Regions from separate parts of the Kribbella sp. NBC_01505 genome, predicted to be linked through region 2. Evidence: riboswitches for the same ligand, from Rfam matches in the RefSeq annotation. Region 2 holds a riboswitch; each other region holds the start of a gene.
The links. Region 2 has a riboswitch for glycine ahead of gcvT (glycine cleavage system aminomethyltransferase GcvT). Riboswitches for the same ligand answer to the same signal wherever they lie in the genome.

Region 1: it holds a riboswitch for glycine, as region 2 does, so the genes downstream of both, gcvP (aminomethyl-transferring glycine dehydrogenase) here and gcvT (glycine cleavage system aminomethyltransferase GcvT) in region 2, are expected to answer to the same signal.
Region 3: it holds a riboswitch for glycine, as region 2 does, so the genes downstream of both, OG474_RS13160 (L-serine ammonia-lyase) here and gcvT (glycine cleavage system aminomethyltransferase GcvT) in region 2, are expected to answer to the same signal.

The regions. Positions count from the first base shown of each region.
Region 1 is NZ_CP109425.1:7,746,877-7,753,215, reverse strand. Features, by position in the region: gene OG474_RS36465 (lanthionine synthetase C family protein) at 1-227, opposite strand, end outside; gene OG474_RS36460 (hypothetical protein) at 251-403, opposite strand; gene OG474_RS36455 (hypothetical protein) at 469-633, opposite strand; gene OG474_RS36450 (FDLD family class I lanthipeptide) at 671-817, opposite strand; gene OG474_RS36445 (hypothetical protein) at 814-975, opposite strand; gene OG474_RS36440 (hypothetical protein) at 1,097-1,240, opposite strand; gene gcvP (aminomethyl-transferring glycine dehydrogenase) at 1,433-4,264, opposite strand; glycine riboswitch at 4,343-4,432, opposite strand; gene OG474_RS36430 (MerR family transcriptional regulator) at 4,454-5,077, opposite strand; gene OG474_RS36425 (bifunctional nuclease family protein) at 5,267-5,758, opposite strand; gene OG474_RS36420 (MerR family transcriptional regulator) at 5,782-6,339, opposite strand, start outside.
Region 2 is NZ_CP109425.1:9,291,859-9,298,197, reverse strand. Features, by position in the region: gene glyA (serine hydroxymethyltransferase) at 1-433, opposite strand, end outside; gene gcvH (glycine cleavage system protein GcvH) at 435-809, opposite strand; gene gcvT (glycine cleavage system aminomethyltransferase GcvT) at 809-1,918, opposite strand; glycine riboswitch at 2,074-2,168, opposite strand; gene OG474_RS43270 (hypothetical protein) at 2,243-2,986, shown strand; gene OG474_RS43265 (hypothetical protein) at 2,983-4,239, shown strand; gene OG474_RS43260 (glycoside hydrolase family 2 TIM barrel-domain containing protein) at 4,339-6,339, shown strand, end outside.
Region 3 is NZ_CP109425.1:2,804,037-2,810,375, forward strand. Features, by position in the region: gene OG474_RS13140 (hypothetical protein) at 1-664, shown strand, start outside; gene OG474_RS13145 (alpha/beta fold hydrolase) at 726-1,553, shown strand; gene OG474_RS13150 (CopG family transcriptional regulator) at 1,651-1,839, opposite strand; gene OG474_RS13155 (DUF3592 domain-containing protein) at 1,872-2,732, opposite strand; gene OG474_RS13160 (L-serine ammonia-lyase) at 2,787-4,160, opposite strand; glycine riboswitch at 4,238-4,328, opposite strand; gene OG474_RS13165 (DUF3817 domain-containing protein) at 4,671-5,006, opposite strand; gene OG474_RS13170 (alpha/beta fold hydrolase) at 5,105-6,339, shown strand, end outside.

The DNA of each region.
Region 1 (6,339 bases), 1.5 Mb from region 2:
ATGGCTCGGACCGCGTCGGTCAGCGCCACGTGCGCGTGCCGGTCCCACCCCTCGCCGGGAGCGATCCGGTCCAGCTGCCCGAACAGGACCGCCTTCCCGGCGGAACCGTCGAGCCCCGGCTCGGCGTCGTTGCGGCCGCGCAACCGGCCGGCGACCTCGAGAGCGCGCTCGGTGGCAGCCAGAGCGAGCTGTCCGGTCAGGATCGGCCGCCAGCCGGCATCAGGCACCGCGGGCCTGCTCCTCGGCTCGGTCATTCGGCGCGGCAGTCGGAGCAGGTCACGTCGGTGCAGCACACGTCGGTCCAGCCCGAACCGGTGATCATCATCGGTCCGGAGCTCCGGTCCGGTGCCCGGGTTCCCAGCCGGATGTCGAGGTCGAACTCGTCAATAGTTGCCGTGGGCATCTTGTTCCTCTCGATCGGGCGGCAGCCGGCCACCGAGATCCCGGGGCCGGCTGCCGCGCGGGCCGTCAGCAGTCGACAGTCGGCTTACAGTCGATCGGGCACGTCCAGTCGCTGCAGCACGGCTCGGAGTGCGGGTTGCTCGTGCCCATCAGCGGAGTGGAGACCCGGAGCGGGTCGATGGCCCCGACCCGGATGTCCAGGTCGAAGTCGTCGATCAAAGCGGTCGCCATGTTGCCCTCCTGTTGCTCGGAAGGTGCCGGCGCCGGCTCAGTTGCAGCAGGCGTCGGTACAGCAGTTGAATTCCGTCCACGGACTACTCGTCCGCGACGAGGCGGCGACCACGGGGACGCTGTGCGGGTCGAGCGATCCGACCCGGATGTCGAGGTCGAACTCGTCCCTGATCGCGGTCGTCATGACGGGCAGACGTCGGTCGGGCAGTTCCAGTCGGTGCAGCACGGCTCCGAGTGCGGGTTGCTCCGTGTCGTCAGCATCTCCGGCGTGGCGATCCGGTGCGGATCGAGGACCCCGAGCTGGATGTCGAGGTCGAAGTCGTCGAGTGTCGCAGTGGTCATGATGTCTCCTCCTGGTGCGTGTGGATGTCAATCACCCTGCGTTCGGCAGGTCCCAGGACGACAGAGACGCCGGCCGGGAAGGCCCGGGAAATCCACCCGGGCAGGACGAGGAGGCCCCCGCTCAGCGGATGCAGAGGGTGGCCGCGCAGGTCGTGTCCTGGGTGTGGCACGGACCGATCGCGGTGATCGGCCAGTAGTTCTCGACCGGCACGACGGCCCGGACCCGGATGTCGAGATCGAACTCGTCAATAGTTGCCGTAGGCATGTTCTTCCCTCTCGGTCGGCGTCGGACCAGCGTGCGTCGCGCCGAAGGCGGGAAAACAGGGGCGGGTCCCGGGAACAGGCGGGACGATCTCCCGGTCGTGCCGGGACTGCTCGAACGGGCAACAGCCGGCCCCGTTGACACGGGACCGGCTGTTGGCCGGCCGATGGACCGGGAAGACCCGGGAAGTGCTCCCTACTCGAACGCCTCCGGCGCAGGGCAGGAGCAGATCAGGTTGCGGTCGCCGTAGGCGCCGTCGATGCGGCGGACCGGCGGCCAGTACTTCGACGCGCGGTCGACCGACTGCGGGAAGGCGGCCTCTTCGCGGGTGTAGGCGTGCTCCCACTTGTCGTTGATCACCGAGGCGGCGGTGTGCGGGGCGTTGACCAGCGGGTTGTCGTCGGCCGGCCACTCCCCCGCCGCGACGCGGTCGATCTCGTGCTTGATGGCGATCATGGCGTCGCAGAAGCGGTCGAGTTCCCCTAGATCTTCAGATTCCGTCGGCTCGACCATCAGGGTGCCGGCCACCGGGAAGGACATCGTCGGGGCGTGGAAGCCGTAGTCGACCAGCCGCTTCGCGACGTCGTCGACGGTGATGCCCGTCTCCTTCGTCATCGGGCGCAGGTCGAGGATGCACTCGTGCGCGACCAGGCCGTTCTCACCGGTGTAGAGGACCGGGAAGGCGTTCTCGAGCCGCTTGGCCACGTAGTTCGCGGTGAGCACCGCGTTCTTCGTGGCGGCGGTCAGGCCCTCGCCACCCATCATCCGGATGTAGGCCCACGAGATCGCCAGCACACCGGCCGAGCCGAACGGAGCCGCGCTGATCGGGCCGACGCCGGACTCGGGGCCGGCCTGGTCGAGCAGCGGGTGGTTCGGCAGGTACGGCGCCAGGTGCGCGGCGACCGCGACCGGACCGACACCCGGACCGCCACCGCCGTGCGGGATGCAGAAGGTCTTGTGCAGGTTGAGGTGGCTGACGTCGCCGCCGAACTCCCCCGGCTTCGCGAGCCCGAGCAACGCGTTCAGGTTGGCGCCGTCGACGTACACCTGACCGCCGTGGTCGTGAACGATCTGGCAGACCTCGGTCACGCTCTCCTCGTACACCCCGTGGGTGGACGGGTAGGTGATCATGATCGCGGCCAGCTTGTCCGCGTGCTCGGTGGTCTTGGCGCGCAGGTCGTCCAGGTCGATCGTGCCGTCGTCGTTGCCCTTGACAACGACAACCTTCATGCCGGCCATCACGGCCGAGGCGGCGTTGGTCCCGTGCGCGCTGGAAGGGATCAGGCAGACGTTGCGGTCCTCGTTGCCTTGGGCCCGGTGGTAGCCGCGGATCGCGAGCAGCCCGGCGAGCTCGCCCTGGGAGCCGGCGTTCGGCTGGATGGACACCTTCGCGTAGCCGGTCACCTCGGCCAGCCAGCGCTCCAGCTGACTGATCAGCTTCACGTAGCCGGCGGCGTCCTCGATCGGCGCCAGCGGGTGCATGTCGGCGAACTCGGGCCAGGTGACCGCTTCCATCTCGGTGGTCGCGTTCAGCTTCATCGTGCAGGAGCCGAGCGGGATCATGCCGCGGTCGAGCGCGTAGTCCTTGTCGGACAGCTTGCGCAGGTACCGCAGCATCGACGTCTCGGACCGGTGCGTGTTGAAGACGGGGTGCGTCATGTACTCCGAGGTCCGCGGTACGGCGACCTCGGGCGCGGCCTGCGTGTCGTCGTACTGGACGCCGAAGGACTGGCAGACCCGGGTCAGCGCGGCGGCGTCGGTCTTCTCGTCACACGAGATGCCGACGTGGTCGGCGTCGACCTGACGCAGCCAGATGCCGTTCTGCCGGGCGGCGTCGACGACGTCCGCGGCGGCACCGGGGACGCGGGCGAGCACGGTGTCGAAGAAGTCGCTGTGCACGACCTCGACCCCACCGGCGCGCAGCGACGCGGCCAGCTTGCCCGCGTAGTCGTGCACGCGGCCGGCGATCGCCTTCAGGCCCTCGGGACCGTGGTAAACGGCGTACATGGAGGCAACGACGGCGAGCAGGACCTGCGCCGTACAGATGTTGGAGGTCGCCTTCTCGCGACGGATGTGCTGCTCACGGGTCTGCAGCGCGAGCCGGTACGCCGGGGCGCCGTCGGCGTCGACCGAGACTCCGACCAACCGGCCGGGGAGCGACCGCTCGAGACCGGCGCGGACCGACATGAAGCCGGCGTGCGGACCGCCGTAGAAGAGCGGGACGCCGAAGCGCTGCGAGGAGCCGATCACGATGTCGGCCCCGGCCTCGCCCGGCGCCTCGAGCAATGTCAGCGCGAGCAGGTCGGAGGCGACCGCAACCAGCGTCTCGCGCTCGTGCGCGGCGGCGATCAGCGGCTTCAGGTCACGGACGGCACCGCCGGAGCCCGGGTACTGCACCAGGAAACCGAAGAAGTCGCCCGCGGGCAGACCGTCGGTGGTGTCGGCGACGACGACCTCGATATCGAGCGCCTCGGCGCGGGTCTGCACCACGGCGATCGTCTGCGCGAAGGTGTCGGCGTCGACCAGGAAACGGTTCGACTTGCTCTTGCGATTCGAGCGGTGCGCCAGCGTCATCGCCTCGGCGGCCGCGGTGCCCTCGTCGAGCAGCGACGCGTTCGCGGTCGGCAGACCGGTCAGGTCGGAGACGACGGTCTGGAAGTTCAGCAGTGCCTCGAGCCGGCCCTGCGAGATCTCCGGCTGGTACGGCGTGTAGGCCGTGTACCAGGCCGGGTTCTCGACGAGACGGCGGACGATCACCGACGGCGTGAAGGTGCCGAAGTAGCCCTGGCCGATCATCGAGGTGGCGACGTTGTTGCGGGCCGCCAGCTGGCGCAGCTCGGTGAGCGCGTCGACCTCGGAGGCCGGCTCCGGGAGCCGCAGCGGCTCGGTCGACCGGATCGAGGCCGGTACGGCGGCATCCGCCAGCGCGTCGACATCGGCGTATCCGAGGAGTTCGACCATCCGCGCGACCTCGTCGGGGCGGGGCCCGATGTGCCGGTCGGCGAAGATTGCTGAAATTTCCGTCATCAAAGAGGCTCCGTTGCTGGCTGTAGCTTCCGGGGGCCTCCCCCTCTGTCACGCCATGACCGCACGCTTCAGAGTCGCCTGGCGCACTCGGTCCATGGGCCTGAGAGGTTCCGGGGAGGAATTGCCCCTTCGGCGCCCGGTTGAACGGGTCTCTCCCAAGTGCGGTGTACGGCTAGCAGAAAGAGTACCTCAGCCCGTCATGCGGGCCCGGCGGCGGGCGGCCAGCTCGTCGCTGGCGTGGCTGTCGCCCTCACCACCGTCGCCGTGACCGTCGGCACGCTCGGTCGGCAGCTCGGACAGCGAGCCCTCGACCTCACGCCAGACACCGCCGAGGGCGATGCCGAAGACTCCCTGGCCACCGGCCAGCAGGTCGATGACCTCGTCCGGCGAGGTGCACATGTAGACCGACGCGCCGTCACTCATCAAGGTGATCTGGGTCAGGTCGTCGATCCCGCGCTTGCTCAGGTGGGCGATCGCGGTCCGGATCTGCTGCAGTGAGATCCCGGCGTCGAGCAGCCGCTTGATCACCTTCAGCAACAGAACGTCACGGAAACCGTAGAGGCGCTGCGTGCCCGAACCCGTCGCCGGACGCACCGACGGCGAGACCAGACCGGTCCGCGCCCAGTAGTCGAGCTGACGGTAGGTGATACCCGCCGCGGCACAAGCCGTCGGTCCACGGAACCCGACATCAGCCGGCATCGGCCGCAGGTCGTCCTCGAAGAGCAGGCCCTGAACGCCGGCGGTGATCGCCGCCTCGGCGCGTGCTTCGGACGTCGACTGCGCCGTCAGATCCGTGTCGCCGGTGCGTGTCACGCCTGAGCCTCCCTGAATACCTACTGGAACGAGTCATCTCCGTGGAGTAACGGTGCCCCACGACTCCTTCACGGTAAGCCGCCGACCTGAGAGGGTCAACGACAACCGCTCCGAGCCGTTAGCGTGTCGCGACTCCCATACGAATCGTTACCTACCCGGCCTTGCCCGGTTCAGGCCTCCGAAGCGGGCTCAGCTCTTGTCGAAGTCTTCCGGAGTGACCTGGTCGAGGAACTCGCGGAACCGCTCGACCTCCTCTTCCTCCTGCACCTCGTCGGCCTCGTTCTCACTCTCCGGAACCGGGATCCCGGCCTCGGCCAGGATCTCCTCGGTGCAGAACACCGGTGTCCCGGTCCGCAGCGCGATCGCGATCGAGTCCGACGGGCGGGCCGAGATCTCGGTCTTGTCGTCGAAGACCAGGATCGCCTCGAAGACGCCGTCGGTCAGGTTCACGATCCGCACCTGACTGAGCGTGTGCCCGAGCACGCGGATCGTCTCCGCGAACAGGTCGTGGGTCAGCGGCCGGGGCGGCTCCATCCCCTGCTGGGCGAACGCGATCGCACTCGCTTCGGCCGCACCGATCCAGATCGGCAGGTACCGCTCACCGCCGACCTCCCGGAGCAGCACGATGGGCTGACTCGAGGGCATCTCGACCCGGACTCCGACTACGTCGACTTCGCGCACACCTTCAGCCTACTCCGCGCCGCTCAGTGCGGCAGCCGGGATCTCACCAGTGCCGTGTGCAACCGAACGGTGAGCGCCGCCAGCTCCTGCGTCCGGTCGGTACGGCGCGGGCCCGTGACCTGCTCGATCAGCCCCACCTCGCGGTCGGCGGCGGTCCGGAACGGCCGCAGGTGCCGCGGCTCGATCCCGTACGTCGCGAGCTCCGCGGCCACCTGCGCGACCACGATCGCGTCGCCCCCGTAATGCTTGCCCTCGGCCACGATCAGGCCGTGGCTCTCCAGCTCGGCGAGCAACGCCGTACCGACTCCGGCGGCCGCGCACAGCTCCGCCTTGGTCAGTCGCAGGTCGGTGCCGGTGGCACCGAAGTCGTCAGCGGCCGGCCCGGCGGCCGGCGTACTGGGGGCGATCGGCGGACCACCTGCCGCTGGGCGCAGGCCACGGTCGAGGGCACCGAGGTGCTCCTTGATGACCTTCAACGGCAGGTACTGGTCGCGCTGGGCGGTCAGCACGTAGCGCAGCCGCTCCACGTCGGCGGCGCTGAACTTGCGGTAGCCCGACGCGGTCCGCGCCGGTGTCACCAG
Region 2 (6,339 bases):
ACGCGACGACGTCGTACAGCTTGCCGCTGTAGTTGAGCCGCATCCCGTGTGTGAGGTGCCCGCCGTGCGCGAGGTCGAGGCCGAGGATCGTGTCACCGGGGTTGAGCAGCGCGAACATGGTGGCCGCGTTCGCCTGCGCGCCGGAGTGCGGCTGGACGTTCGCGAAGTCGGCGCCGAACAGCGCCTTGACCCGGTCGATCGCCAGCTGCTCGATCACGTCGACGTGTTCGCAGCCGCCGTAGTACCGGCGGCCGGGGTAGCCCTCGGCGTACTTGTTGGTGAGGACCGAGCCCTGCGCCTCCATCACGGCGATCGGCGCGAAGTTCTCGCTCGCGATCAGCTCCAGGGTGTCGCGCTGACGTCCGAGCTCGGCCGTCACGGCCGCGTGGATCTCCGGGTCGAACTCGGCCAGGGACTGGTTGAGGGTGCTCATCTCACTCGCCTCCGATCAATACGGCGTACGCGCCGGCGTCCAGCAGGTTGGGCGGGCCGGTGACCTTGATCCGCAGCAGCCAGCCGGCCTGGTACGGATCGGTGTTCAGCAGACCGGGGTCGGCCACGACGGCCTCGTTGAGCTCGATGACCTCACCGTCGACCGGCGCGAACAGGTCGCTGACCGATTTCGTGGACTCGATCTCGCCACAGGCGTCGCCGGTGGTGATCGCGGTGCCGACAGCCGGCAGGTCGACGTACACGACGTCGCCGAGGGCCTCGCCCGCGAAGGCGGTGATGCCGACGGTCGCGATGTCGCCGTCGAGGGCGATCCACTCGTGGTCGGCGGTGTAGTGCAGTTCAGTAGGGACAGACATCAGGACTCCTGGCGGCGGTAGAAGGGGAGCGGTACGACGACCACGTCGTCCTGGGTGCCGCGGATGTCGACCTGCAGCCGAGTTCCCGCCTCTTCGTAGATCCCGTCGACGTACGCCATCGCGATGGGGTGGCCGAGGGTGGGGGACGGCGCGCCGCTGGTGATCGTGCCGACGGTGCGACCGGTCGCCGGATCCAGAACGGCGTACCCGCTGCGTGGTGAACGCCGGCCCGTCGAGGTCAGTCCGACCAGCACCCGCTGCGCGCCCTCGTCACGGCGACGGGCGAGCGCCTCGCGGCCGACGAAGTCCGCTTCCTTGCCGAACGCAACGACCCGGCCGAGCCCGGCCTCGAACGGTGTCAGCTCGCGGCTGAGTTCGTTGCCGTAGAGCGGCATCCCGGCTTCGAGCCGCAGCGTGTCCCGGCAGGCCAGCCCGGCCGGCTTAAGCCCGTACGGCGTACCGGTCCGGAGCAGCTCGGCCCAGATCCGCGAGGCCTCCTCCGGACGGCAGTAGATCTCGAAGCCGTCCTCACCGGTGTAGCCGGTGCGCGCGAGCAGGATGTTGCTCCCGGCAAGCTTCGCCTCGGTGATCGCGTAGTACTTCAGGCCGTCGAGATCGGCCTCGGTCAGCTCGGCCAGGATCTGCTTGGAGACCGGACCCTGGACCGCGATCAGCGCCCAGCAGTCGGTCGCGTCGCGCAGCTCGACCGCGAAGCCTGCAACTCGCTGTTCCAGCTCAGCCAGTACGACGGCTGTGTTGCTGGCGTTCGCGACGATCAGGAAGTGGTCGTCGGCGAGCCGGTAGACGACCAGGTCGTCGATGATGCCGCCGTCCTCGGCGCACAGCATCGAGTACCGGGCGCGGCCGGGCGCGATCTTCGACGGCTGCCCGACCAGGCTGTGGTCGAGGGCCGCGGCCGCGGTGGCGCCGATCACCTCGAGCTCGCCCATGTGGGACAGGTCGAACAGACCTGCGGTAGTCCGGACAGCCGTGTGCTCGGCGATGTCGGAGGTGTACCGAACCGGCATCGTCCAGCCCGCGAAATCGGTGAACGAAGCGCCGAGCTGCTGATGCTCTGCCTGCAATGGAGTCGCGCGTGACTCTGTCATAGATCGGGAGGCTCCCTCGGTCAGGCACCGCACGTGCGGTGCCACTGCTGGGTGACCTCCCCGCTCTGTCATCTGTACCTGAGAGCTTCGCCGCCAGGTGAGGCGGTTTGCACCGTGGGTGCGGATCCCGAGGGACCCGTCTTTCCAGAGTTCGCCTCATCGGAACGGTCAGTGGGCCTGAGAGATTCTGGGGAGATTTGCTCCTTCGGCGCCGGGCTACCTTGAGCCCGGACTCTCCCGCCCCGATTCGAACGGCGCGATATGCAGTTAGGCCGCCGACTCTAGCAGCCGTCCCGGACCCGCGGATGTGGTTGGCTCCTCTCTGTGATTGCACCCGAGGTCTCGCGTCGTCACCTGCACGCCCAGCTCGTCGTCTGGATCGTGTACGTCGGCATTCCGGTCATCTTCCTGACCTCGCTGACGGTGATCGGGGTCCGGAGCAACCCGGTCCGCTGGATGCCGGTGCTGATCCCGCTCGGAGCGTTCGCCGCCGGTTGGTACCTCCGCGGCCAGTGGCGGTACCGGGTGCAGACCTGGTCGCCGATCGGCGCGGTGATGGGCGGTCTGACCGGCTTCTTCACGGCGCTCTACACCGCCAACGACCCGCTGTACTTCCTCCTGGGAGGTGCAGTCGGCGCGTTCGCCGGGTATCTCGTCGGCCGGCACGGCGAGCGGCTCCTGCTGCACCCGCTGGACGTGGGCCTGGCCGAGACGCCGTACCAGGTGATCCTCCGGTTGCGTGGCATTCCGCGGGTCCGGGTCGCGATCGACGACACGGCTATCCAGCTGATGATCAGGGTCCGGACCACGAACGGCCGGAAGACCAGCTACACCGAGGAGTCCGTCGATGTTCCGCTGGAGGAGCTGGCTGGGGCATCGGTGCGGTATCTGTCGGGGAGCGAGGACCTCGTGTACCCGATCTGGAGCGATCAACCACCGGTGGCCAGCCCGGGTCCGGCGCTCGTCGTACAAACTTCTGCCGATGAATGGATCCTGCCGCACGACGACGCCGTCGTACTGGGGCAGATCATCGACCGTCGGATCGCACGACTGAGGAGTACCCAGTGAGCGGAATTTCGACCTTGAGCCTGGTGCTGATCATCCTCGCGGTGGTCGGCGTCGCGGTGGCCGTCGCGCTGATCGTTCGGCGGCAGCGATACATCAAGTCGTTGCGGGACCGCGGCTGGGTGTTCAACGGCAGCCCGGGGTTCGACACGGTGGCGCCGCTGTCCAATCCGCCGTTCGGGATGGGGTTCAAGCGCTCGCCGGACGATCAGATCACCGGCCTCGCCACGAGCTCCCGGCCGTTCCAGGTCATCGAGTACAGCAGTGAGTACTGGAGTGGTTGTGTCGGCATGGTCAAGCTGTCGCGGCGGCTGCCCGAGCTGTGGATCACCGGTGGCCGGACCCGGTCGCGTGCCGGGGTGTCCGCGACCATGGTGCCGGTCCCGCCTCAGCTGGCGGAGTGGGGCTGGGCGGTCGGAGTCCAGGACCCGGCGTTCGCGAACGACGTGCTCAACGGCCAGTTCTGCACCACTCTCATCGCGATGGCCAGTAGTCAGCCGGGCGTGAACCTGAGTATCGACGGTGATCAGTTGGTCGCCGAGAGCCCGCCGTACAAGGATCCCGAGCTTCTGGCGCCGTGGATCGAGCAGCTGGACGCCATAGCTGCGGCGATTGACGCCTCGCCGCTCGACCGCTGGATTCAGCCCGAGCGCGAGCCGCGGCTGAGCTTTTACCAGCACCCGGAGTGGTACTGGATCGGCCAGGACGACAGCCTGCTGCAGAGCACGCCGACCACCCGCAGTGGCCACGATCACAGCACCAGCGACGTGATTCGCGGCCGGGACGGCGACGGTCCGCCGTTCGTCGCGTTCACCCACCACTGGAAGACCACCCGGACCGAGAGCTCCACCGACTCCGAGGGCCGCACGACCACGCGCACGGTCACCGAGAACCACAGCGAACCGATCCTCGGCTTCGAGCTCCCGGTGCAGATGCCCTGGATCCAGGTCAGCCGGCGCGGTTTCGGCCGCGGCATCAGCTTCGAGAGCGAAGCCTTCAACGAGCAGTTCGCGATCCACGCCCACGACCAGAAGTTCGCGTACGACGTCATCCACCCGCGCCAGATGGAGTTCCTGATGGCCGCAGGGCCGGCGTCGTTCCAGGTGGTCGGCAACTGGGTCTGGTTCGAGGCCGGCCGCCACGACCACCAGACGATCGCGCGGAACTCCGCCATCCTCCGCGACTTCCTGGCCTGGATCCCCCGCTTCGTCTGGAAGAACCTCGGCCTCCAGGACTCGCCGTACCCGCAGCGCTGAGCGACCGAAACCGGACGCGCTCTTGACCCTGTAACGACGGACACCTAGCGTGCGGGATGCTGAACTCTGTGTGATTCTGTTCGATCCTGGGGAGTGCGCTTGTCTTTCGGAGATTCGGCCGCCCGTCGCCGTAGCTGGTTCACTGCTGTCGCCGTAGTCGCAGGTCTGCTCGTGGGGTTGCCCGCGGCGGAGGCTGCGCCTATTGATGCCTATCGGTATCTCGAGGATCCGGGGATGGTCGCTGAGGGGCAGGTCGCTCCGCATACCCGGTTGTGGCCGTACGCCGATGACTCGGCGGCGGTTCGGGGCGGCGCGGGATCGCCGTACGTGCGACTACTGAACGGGCCGTGGAAGTTCCGGCTCGGGAAGACGCCGGACGATGTTTCCGGGGCCTGGCAGACGGTGCAGGTGCCGCATACGTGGCAGAGCGACTTCCTCGATCATCCGATGTTCCGGAACATTCCGGAGGAGGTCTGGCCGGATGCGCCGCCGAAGGTGCCGCGGGATGTGAACCCGACCGGCACTTACGAGAAGACGCTCGAGCTGCCGGCCGGTGAGTCCGGGCGGCGGCAGTTGCTGCGGTTCGAGGGCGTGACGAGCGGCTACTTCGTGTGGGTCAACGGCACCTACGTCGGCTACGACCAAGGCGGATACAGCCCGGCCGAGTTCGACATCACCGACCAGGCGCACGCAGGTCGGAACACGGTCAAGGTCCAGGTGCACCGGTGGGGATCGGGTTCCTATCTCGAGGACTACGACCAGTGGCGGTACGCCGGGATCTTCCGCGACGTCTACTCGTATTCGGTGCCGCAGGCAAGGATCCAGGACGCCTACATCACGACCACCCTGGACGCCGCCTACCGCGACGCGACGCTGACGGTCGACACCGAGCTGGCCGGGGCCGCCCCGGGTTCGGTGCTGACCGCGACCCTGCGCGATCCGCGCGGGCGCGTCGCCAAGACGTTGACGGGTGGACCGAAGCTGACTGGCGTCGTACCGAATCCGGCGAAGTGGTCGGACGAGACGCCGACGCTCTACAGCCTGGTACTGACGTTGACCGACCCCGCCGGCAAGGTGGTGCACCGGACCAGCCAGAAGGTCGGGTTCCGGTCGATCGAGGTGAAGGACAAGCAGATCCTGCTGAACGGGAAGCGCATCCTGTTCCGTGGCGTGAACCGGTCCGAGACGGATCCGAAGACCGGTCGGCACATCACCCATGAGGCGATGGAGAAGGACGTGCGGCTGATGAAGCAGCTGCACATCAACGCCGTCCGGACCTCGCACTACGAGAGCGACCCCTACTGGTACGAGCTCGCCGACAAGTACGGTCTGCTGATCGACGACGAGGTCGACATCGAGACGCATGCGCACGAGTCGTGCCCGTCGGTGTGCCTGGCCAGCAAGCCCGAGTGGCAGGCGGCGTACCACGATCGGTTCGTGGCGATGGTGGAGCGCGACAAGAACCATCCGAGCGTCGTGTTCTGGGACACCGGCAACGAGGCAGGCCTCGGTACGGCGCACTTCGCGATGGCCGAGTGGGCCGACGCGAACGAGTCGACCCGGTTGCTCTATCACCAGTCGAACTCACCGGACGGCGATGCGCCGTTCGCCGATGTCGCGGGACCGCGGTACCCGACGCCGGCCTCGTTGGAGAGCAAGGCGAAGTCGTTCACCAAGCCGATCGTGATGGGCGAGTATGCGCATGCCATGGGCAACGGTCTGGGGAACTTCGACCAGTTCTGGGCGCTGGCCCGCAAGTACCCGTCGATGCAGGGCGGGTTCATCTGGGACTGGGCCGAACAGAACCTGGAACAGCCGCTGATCCTCACCCCGGACTCGTCGCCGAAACGGCTGCAGACGTTCTTCGTCGGCAAGCCTTCGATCGGGGCAGGCCATCAGGGCAAGGGTGTCGTGCTGTCCAGTTTGGACGATTTCGTCAACGTGTTCCGCGACCCGGCGCTCGACGTACCGGGGCCGTTGACGCTCGACACCTGGGTGAAGCCGGACGCGTGGACGGGGTCGATGCCGATCCTGACCAAGGGCCAGCAGTACGCGTTGCAACAGCCGAACGCGACCACACTCGAGTTCCGGGTCAAGCTC
Region 3 (6,339 bases), 3.4 Mb from region 2:
GATGGATGACGTGTCGAAGTCGCTGAACACCGCCTCGGGGCGGCTGGCCGGATTGACGGTCGAGGGGCGATTGAGCGCCGTACATCAACTGCTGCAGGACCGGATCGGAGTGGCGGCGTACAAGCTGTCGGATTCGGAGCAGGCCGAGCTCGACGCGCGGTGTGGTGGTGGGGCGTACACGTCGCAGAAGGTGCAGCGGCAGTTGCGGGTGGATCTCGCGCCCGCGTTGGCGGCGTTGACGAAGCTCAAGCTGGTGTTCGGGGGGACGCTGCCGAACCCGGGTGCGGCGCCGAAACCGGAGCGGCCGGTGAACGGCGCGACCGTGGTGCGGACCGGGAAGGCCGGGACGGGGCGGCTGGAGATCACCAACGGTACGGCGAAGGATGTCGCGATCTCGGTCGTCACCGACGGGAAGCCGCCGCGGGAACCGCACGTGATGACGTACATCCGGGCCGGCAAGGCGGCGGCGATCACGCGGATCGGCGGGGCCTACCACCTGTACTACAAGAGCGGCGCGGACTGGAGCTCGGCGCGGCGGCAGTTCGGGACCGGGTGCTCGTACCTGAAGTTCGACCAGGCGTTCGGGCCGGACAAGTCCTGGAAGATCAACCTGAACCCCACGGTCAGCGGCAATGCGTCCACCAGCGAGGTAGAAGCTTATTAAGGCTATGTGACATCAACCATGTCACGATGACAGGACGCGGTAGTAGGTTCACGATGAGGTTATGAGTGCAACCGCGAGCTTGACCGTGGCCGGCGTTCCGGGTGTCGAGGTGGCCTACTACCGCAAGGGTTCGGGCGATCCGCTGGTGCTGCTGCACGGCATCGGTCACCACTGGCAGGCGTTCGACCCGGTCCTCGACCAGCTGGCCGAGCGGCACGACGTGATCGCGCTCGACTTCCCCGGATTCGGCGAATCGCCGGACCTTCCGCTCGGAATCCCGGACGAGCTCGACACGCTCGCCTACACCGTCGACGCCCTCTGCAAGGCGCTCGACCTCGACCAGCCGCACGTCTCCGGCAACTCGCTCGGCGGTATGGTCTCGCTCCGCCTCGGCCAGCTCGGCCTGGTCCGCTCGGTCACCGCACTCGCCCCGGCCGGCTTCTGGTCACCCCGCGAGAACCGCTGGGCGATCGGCCTGCTCACCAACCTCCGCCGCGTCGCCCGCCGTACCCCGGACCAGACCGTCCAGCGCCTCGCCCGCACCCCCGCCGGCCGCCGCGTCCTGACCGGCACCATCTACCACCGCCCGGCCCTGCGCTCCCCCGACGCCGTCGTCGCCGAATCCCGCGCCCTCCGCGACGCCCCCGGCTTCGACCGCGTAGCCGCCCACGCCCGCGCCGGCGCCACCTTCGACGGCGACGTCCCCAACCTCCCCGTCACCATCGCCTGGGGCACCCACGACCGAGTCCTCCTCCCGGTCCAAGCCGCCCGCGCCCACCTCCAGATCCCCCAGGCCCGGATGATCCCCCTCCTCAACGCCGGCCACGTCCCCATGAACGACGCCCCCGACCAAGTAGCCCGAACCATCCTCCAAACCACCAACCCCTAGCGTCGCCAACGACATGAGATAGCTCCCTCAGGCACCCCGTTCATCAGCTCCCGCAGCGTGACGGACGTCCCCCGAGCCCAGGACTACATGTCCTTGGCTACCGCGGATCACTGGGCGCACTGTCGAAGGTCGGCCAGTCGAGCGGCGCGTCCCAGACCCGGCTGTTCATCGCGGCCAGGCGGATACCCTCGCGGAGGAGCTCCGCCGCCGCCACACCCCGCCGCCGCGCTGCCTCGGCAAGGACCGCCAGATCCGCGGCATCGGCGTACACGCTCGTTCGCTTCATCGGCACCCGACCAAACCTAGTGGGTGGATTCCTCAGCGGTGGAGGTAGAGGAGGGTGGCGCCGGCGAGGAGGGCTAGTAGGCCCAGGGCTCGGGGGACGGTGGTGTAGCGGGCGGTGTTGAGGCGGTCTTTGCGGTCGAAGTCGAGGTTGTGGGTGTAGACGGTGGGGTCACTGGGGGCGTAGTGCAGGGTGAACTCGCGGCCCAGCGAGGTGCCTGGCTTGGGGAAGTTGTCGAGGGGCTGGACGAGGACCGCGCGGCCGTCGGTGGTGGTGAAGGCGATGACCGGGGCGTGGTTGATGATCTCGCTGCCTTCGCCGTCCTTGTAGACGTCGGTGGTGACGGCGACGACGTGAGCCGGTACGGCGATCGCGTCGGCCAACTGCCGTCCGCGGAGCCGGGCGCTGCGGAGGTCGCGGCCGAGGAGACCGGCCAGGAACAGCAGGGCACCGAAGCCGAGGAAGGCCCATTCGTAGCCCCAGGCAACAATCGCGTGGATGACCAGGCCGAGCAGCAGGAGCGCCACCATGACGTTGGGGAAGTCACGGCCGTCCCCCTCGGCCTCGGGATACAGCGCGATCCGGAACTTCTCCGGATGGCCCTTCGGGTAGTACACCACCAGTTCACGGCCGATCCAGGCGGCGCGGACCGGGAAGCCGTGCTTGCCGTCGGTGTTCGGCAGCGTGAACTCCTGGCCCGAGCGCGGGTCGCGGAACGACACGGTGACCGGGATGCCGCCGTCCTTGCTGGCACCGTGGTCCGGCGACTCGAGATCGACGACCCGGGCGGTCACCCATTCGGCGCGCTGCGACCGGGTCAGCCCGGCGAAGGACAGCAGATAACCCAGTACGGCGAGCCCACCCGGCAGCACCCACCAGTAACGCAGCAGGCTCATCCCTCGGCCAGCCGGCGGGTCATCAGGACGCTGTTGGTGAGCGGTGCTTGCACGTCAGCATTCGATCACGTTGACGGCCAGGCCGCCACGGGAAGTCTCCTTGTACTTGATCTTCATGTCCGCACCGGTTTCACGCATGGTTTTGATGACCTTGTCGAGCGTCACCACGTGCACGCCGTCGCCGTGCATCGCCATCCGGGCCGCGTTGATCGCCTTCACCGCGGCCATCGCGTTCCGCTCGATACACGGGATCTGGACGAGCCCGCCGACCGGGTCGCAGGTGAGTCCGAGGTTGTGCTCCATCGCGATCTCGGCCGCGTTCTCCACCTGTTCCGGCGTACCGCCGAGCAACTCGCACAACCCGGCCGCGGCCATCGAGCAGGCCGAACCGACCTCGCCCTGACAACCGACCTCGGCCCCGGAGATCGACGCGTTCTCCTTGTACAGAACGCCGATCGCCGCCGCGACCAGCAGGAACCGCACGCAGCCGTCGTCAGTGGCGCCCGGGATGAACCGCCGGTAGTAGTGCAGTACGGCGGGAATGATGCCCGCGGCACCATTCGTCGGAGCGGTGACGATCCGCCCGCCCGACGCGTTCTGCTCGTTGACCGCGAGCGCGAACAGGTTGACCCAGTCCATCACCTTCAGCGGATCCACCGACCACGGATCGCCGGTGAGCTTGCCGTGCAGCGCGTGTGCCCGCCGCGGCACCTTCAGACCGCCGGGCAGCACGCCCGTGGTCTCGCAGCCCTCCTTGACGCAGTCCTGCATGACCTTCCAGATCTTCAGCAGGCCGCTGTGGATCTCTTCCTCGGACCGCCAGGCCTGCTCGTTGGCGAGCATCACCTCGCCGATCGACAGCCCCGACTCACGGCACCGATCGAGCAACTCGGCACCACTCAGGAACGGGTACTTCAGCACCGTGCTGTCCGGGACGATCCGGTCCCCGGCCGCCGCGTTCTCGTCGACCACGAAACCGCCGCCGACCGAGTAGTACGTGCGCTCCCGCAGGATCTCACCATCCGCCCCGCGGGCCAGGAACGACATCCCGTTCGGGTGGTACGGCAGGGCCTTCCGCCGATGCATGATCAGGTCGGAGTTGTCGTCGTACGCGATCTCGTGGACGCCGGCCAGCCGCAGCCGGCCGCGCTCGCGGATCGTCTCGACGCGGGCGTCGACGGAGTGCGTGGCGACGGTCTCGGGGTCCTCACCCTCGAGCCCGAGCAGCACCGCCTTGTTACTGCCGTGGCCGTGCCCGGTCGCACCGAGCGACCCGAACAACTGCGATTCGACCCGGGCGGTCGCGGTCAGCAGACCCGCGTCCTGGAGGCCGAGAACGAACGTACGGGCCGCTCGCATCGGGCCCACGGTGTGTGAGCTCGACGGGCCGATCCCGATACTGAACAGGTCGAAGACACTGATCGCCATGACGGAGGTCCCTTCCGGTCGTCGTTGACCGAGTGGTGTCCTCCCCGCTCTGTCGGGCTGATGCCCTCCAGAGATGCCTCGCCCGCACGGTGAAGGTGCCTGAGAGATTCTTGGGGAGAGTTGCTCCTACGGCGCCCGGCTCACAGGCATCTCTCCCAATCCCACGCCGTAGCGAGCATGTGCTCGGTGCGGTGCATCGGCGCGCGGGGGCGAAGGGCTAGATGCGGCGCATCTTGCCCTTTGCACCCGTGCGGCGAGGTGCCGTGCCGAGTGCAGCGCAGTAGGTGTGGGGTTGGGAGAGATGCCCTAGGCCGGGTCTCTCCCGCACGGGTTCATGCGGCTGTTGAATTAGCTTCCGGACGCGACGGTACGGCGGCCTTCGGCCCGGCGTCAATCCGGCCGGTGCGCTAGGTCGGGAGCGGCAGTTTCACGCCGTAGCGAGCAGGTGCCCGGTGCGGTAGCTCGGCGTGCTTGAGAGGAGGGCACGATGCGGAGCATCTTGTCCTTCGCTCAAGTGCGGTGAGGTGCCGTGCCGGGTGCCGCGGAGTAGGCGTGAAACTGCCGCTCCCGACCTCGAGCCCAGATCTCGAAGAACCAGGTGAACAGCGGCGGAACACTCGCGGCCAGTGCCGCGAGTGTGACCGGCCACGACCAGCGCAGCGGCCCCCGGACGATCAGCACGGTGACGACGTACAGGACGAAGATGCCGCCGTGGATCGGGCCGAAGATCTTCACCCCGGCCTCGTTGTCGGACAGCACGTACTTGAACAGCATGCCGATCAGCAGACCGGTCCACGAGATCGCCTCGGCGATCGCCACTGCGCGGAACCACCGTGAGTGTGTCATCGAGCCCGACCCTAACAAGTCCCTCAAGGCCGGCCCGGGGTGGTCTTGGGGGCTGTCCCCGATGTGCGGGAGCAAGCGGTTACCGAAGGATCGAGCAGATGAGATTCAGATCGCTCGTGTGGGGATTGGTCCTCACAGTCACCGCCTCAAGCCTCGCCGTCCTCCCGGCGTCGGCCGCTGTCCACTGGACCGATTGCAAGCTCGAAGGCAAGGAGAAGCCGGAGGACATCAAGGGTTCGGAGTGCGCGACCCTGCAACTCCCCGTCGACTGGCGGAATCCGAACGGGCCGACCTTCGCCCTCGAGATCGCCCGCCGGACCGGCAAGCATCGGATCGGCGTCCTGATCTTCGGCCCCGGCGGTCCCGGCGACTCCGGCGTCGACCGGATCAAGACCGGCATGGACCGCTTCAGCCCCGAACTGCAGGACCGGTTCGACATCGTCAGCTTCGACCCGCGCGGGATCGCGCGCAGCAACCCGGTCAAGTGCACCACCAGCCTGTACGCCGCGATGCCGTCACCGCTCGTCCGCGACCAGGCGGGGTTCGACGCGCTGATCGACTACAACCGCCGGCTCGCCGACGACTGCCGCGCGCACACCGGTCCGCTCTACGACCACGTCGACACCTGGCAGACCGTGCGCGACGTCGACGCGATCCGCCGCGCACTCGGCGAGCAGCAGATCACCTTCCACGGCAGCTCGTACGGCACCCCGCTCGGCGCCCAGTACGCGGAGACCTACCCGCACCGCGTCCGCGCGATGGTCCTGGAGAGCGTCCTCGACCACAGCCTCGCGACACCACGCCAGTTCCTCGATCCACAGGCCGCGTCGGTCCAGGACTCGTTCGACGAGTTCGTCGCCTGGTGCGACCGTACGACGACGTGCGCCCTGCACGGACAAGACGTTCGGGCGCGCTGGGCCGACGTACTGGCTCGGTCGGACAACAAGTTCAACGCCTCCTTCGCCGTCTTCCGCCTGCTCTACGCGCCCCAGTGGAACGCCTTGGCAACCGTGCTGCAGAAGGGCGTCATCCCGACCCCGCCACCACCGACCGGCGAGCTCGTCTCCAACACCCTCGTCCCGTTCTGCCAGGACTGGAACCTGCAGGTCAGGACCTACCCCGAGTACGCCGCCCTGCTGGCCAGGCTCGCCCGCAACAACCCGGGCATGCCGTACCCAGGCCAGTTCATGGCCATCTCGCTCTGCCTGGGCGGTCCGGCAGCCAACAACCCCCAGCACCGCCTGGACGTGCACCACCTCAAAACCCCAGTCCTGCTGGCCAACGCGCTGCACGACCCAGCCACGGCGTACTCAATGGCCCAGAACGTCCAACG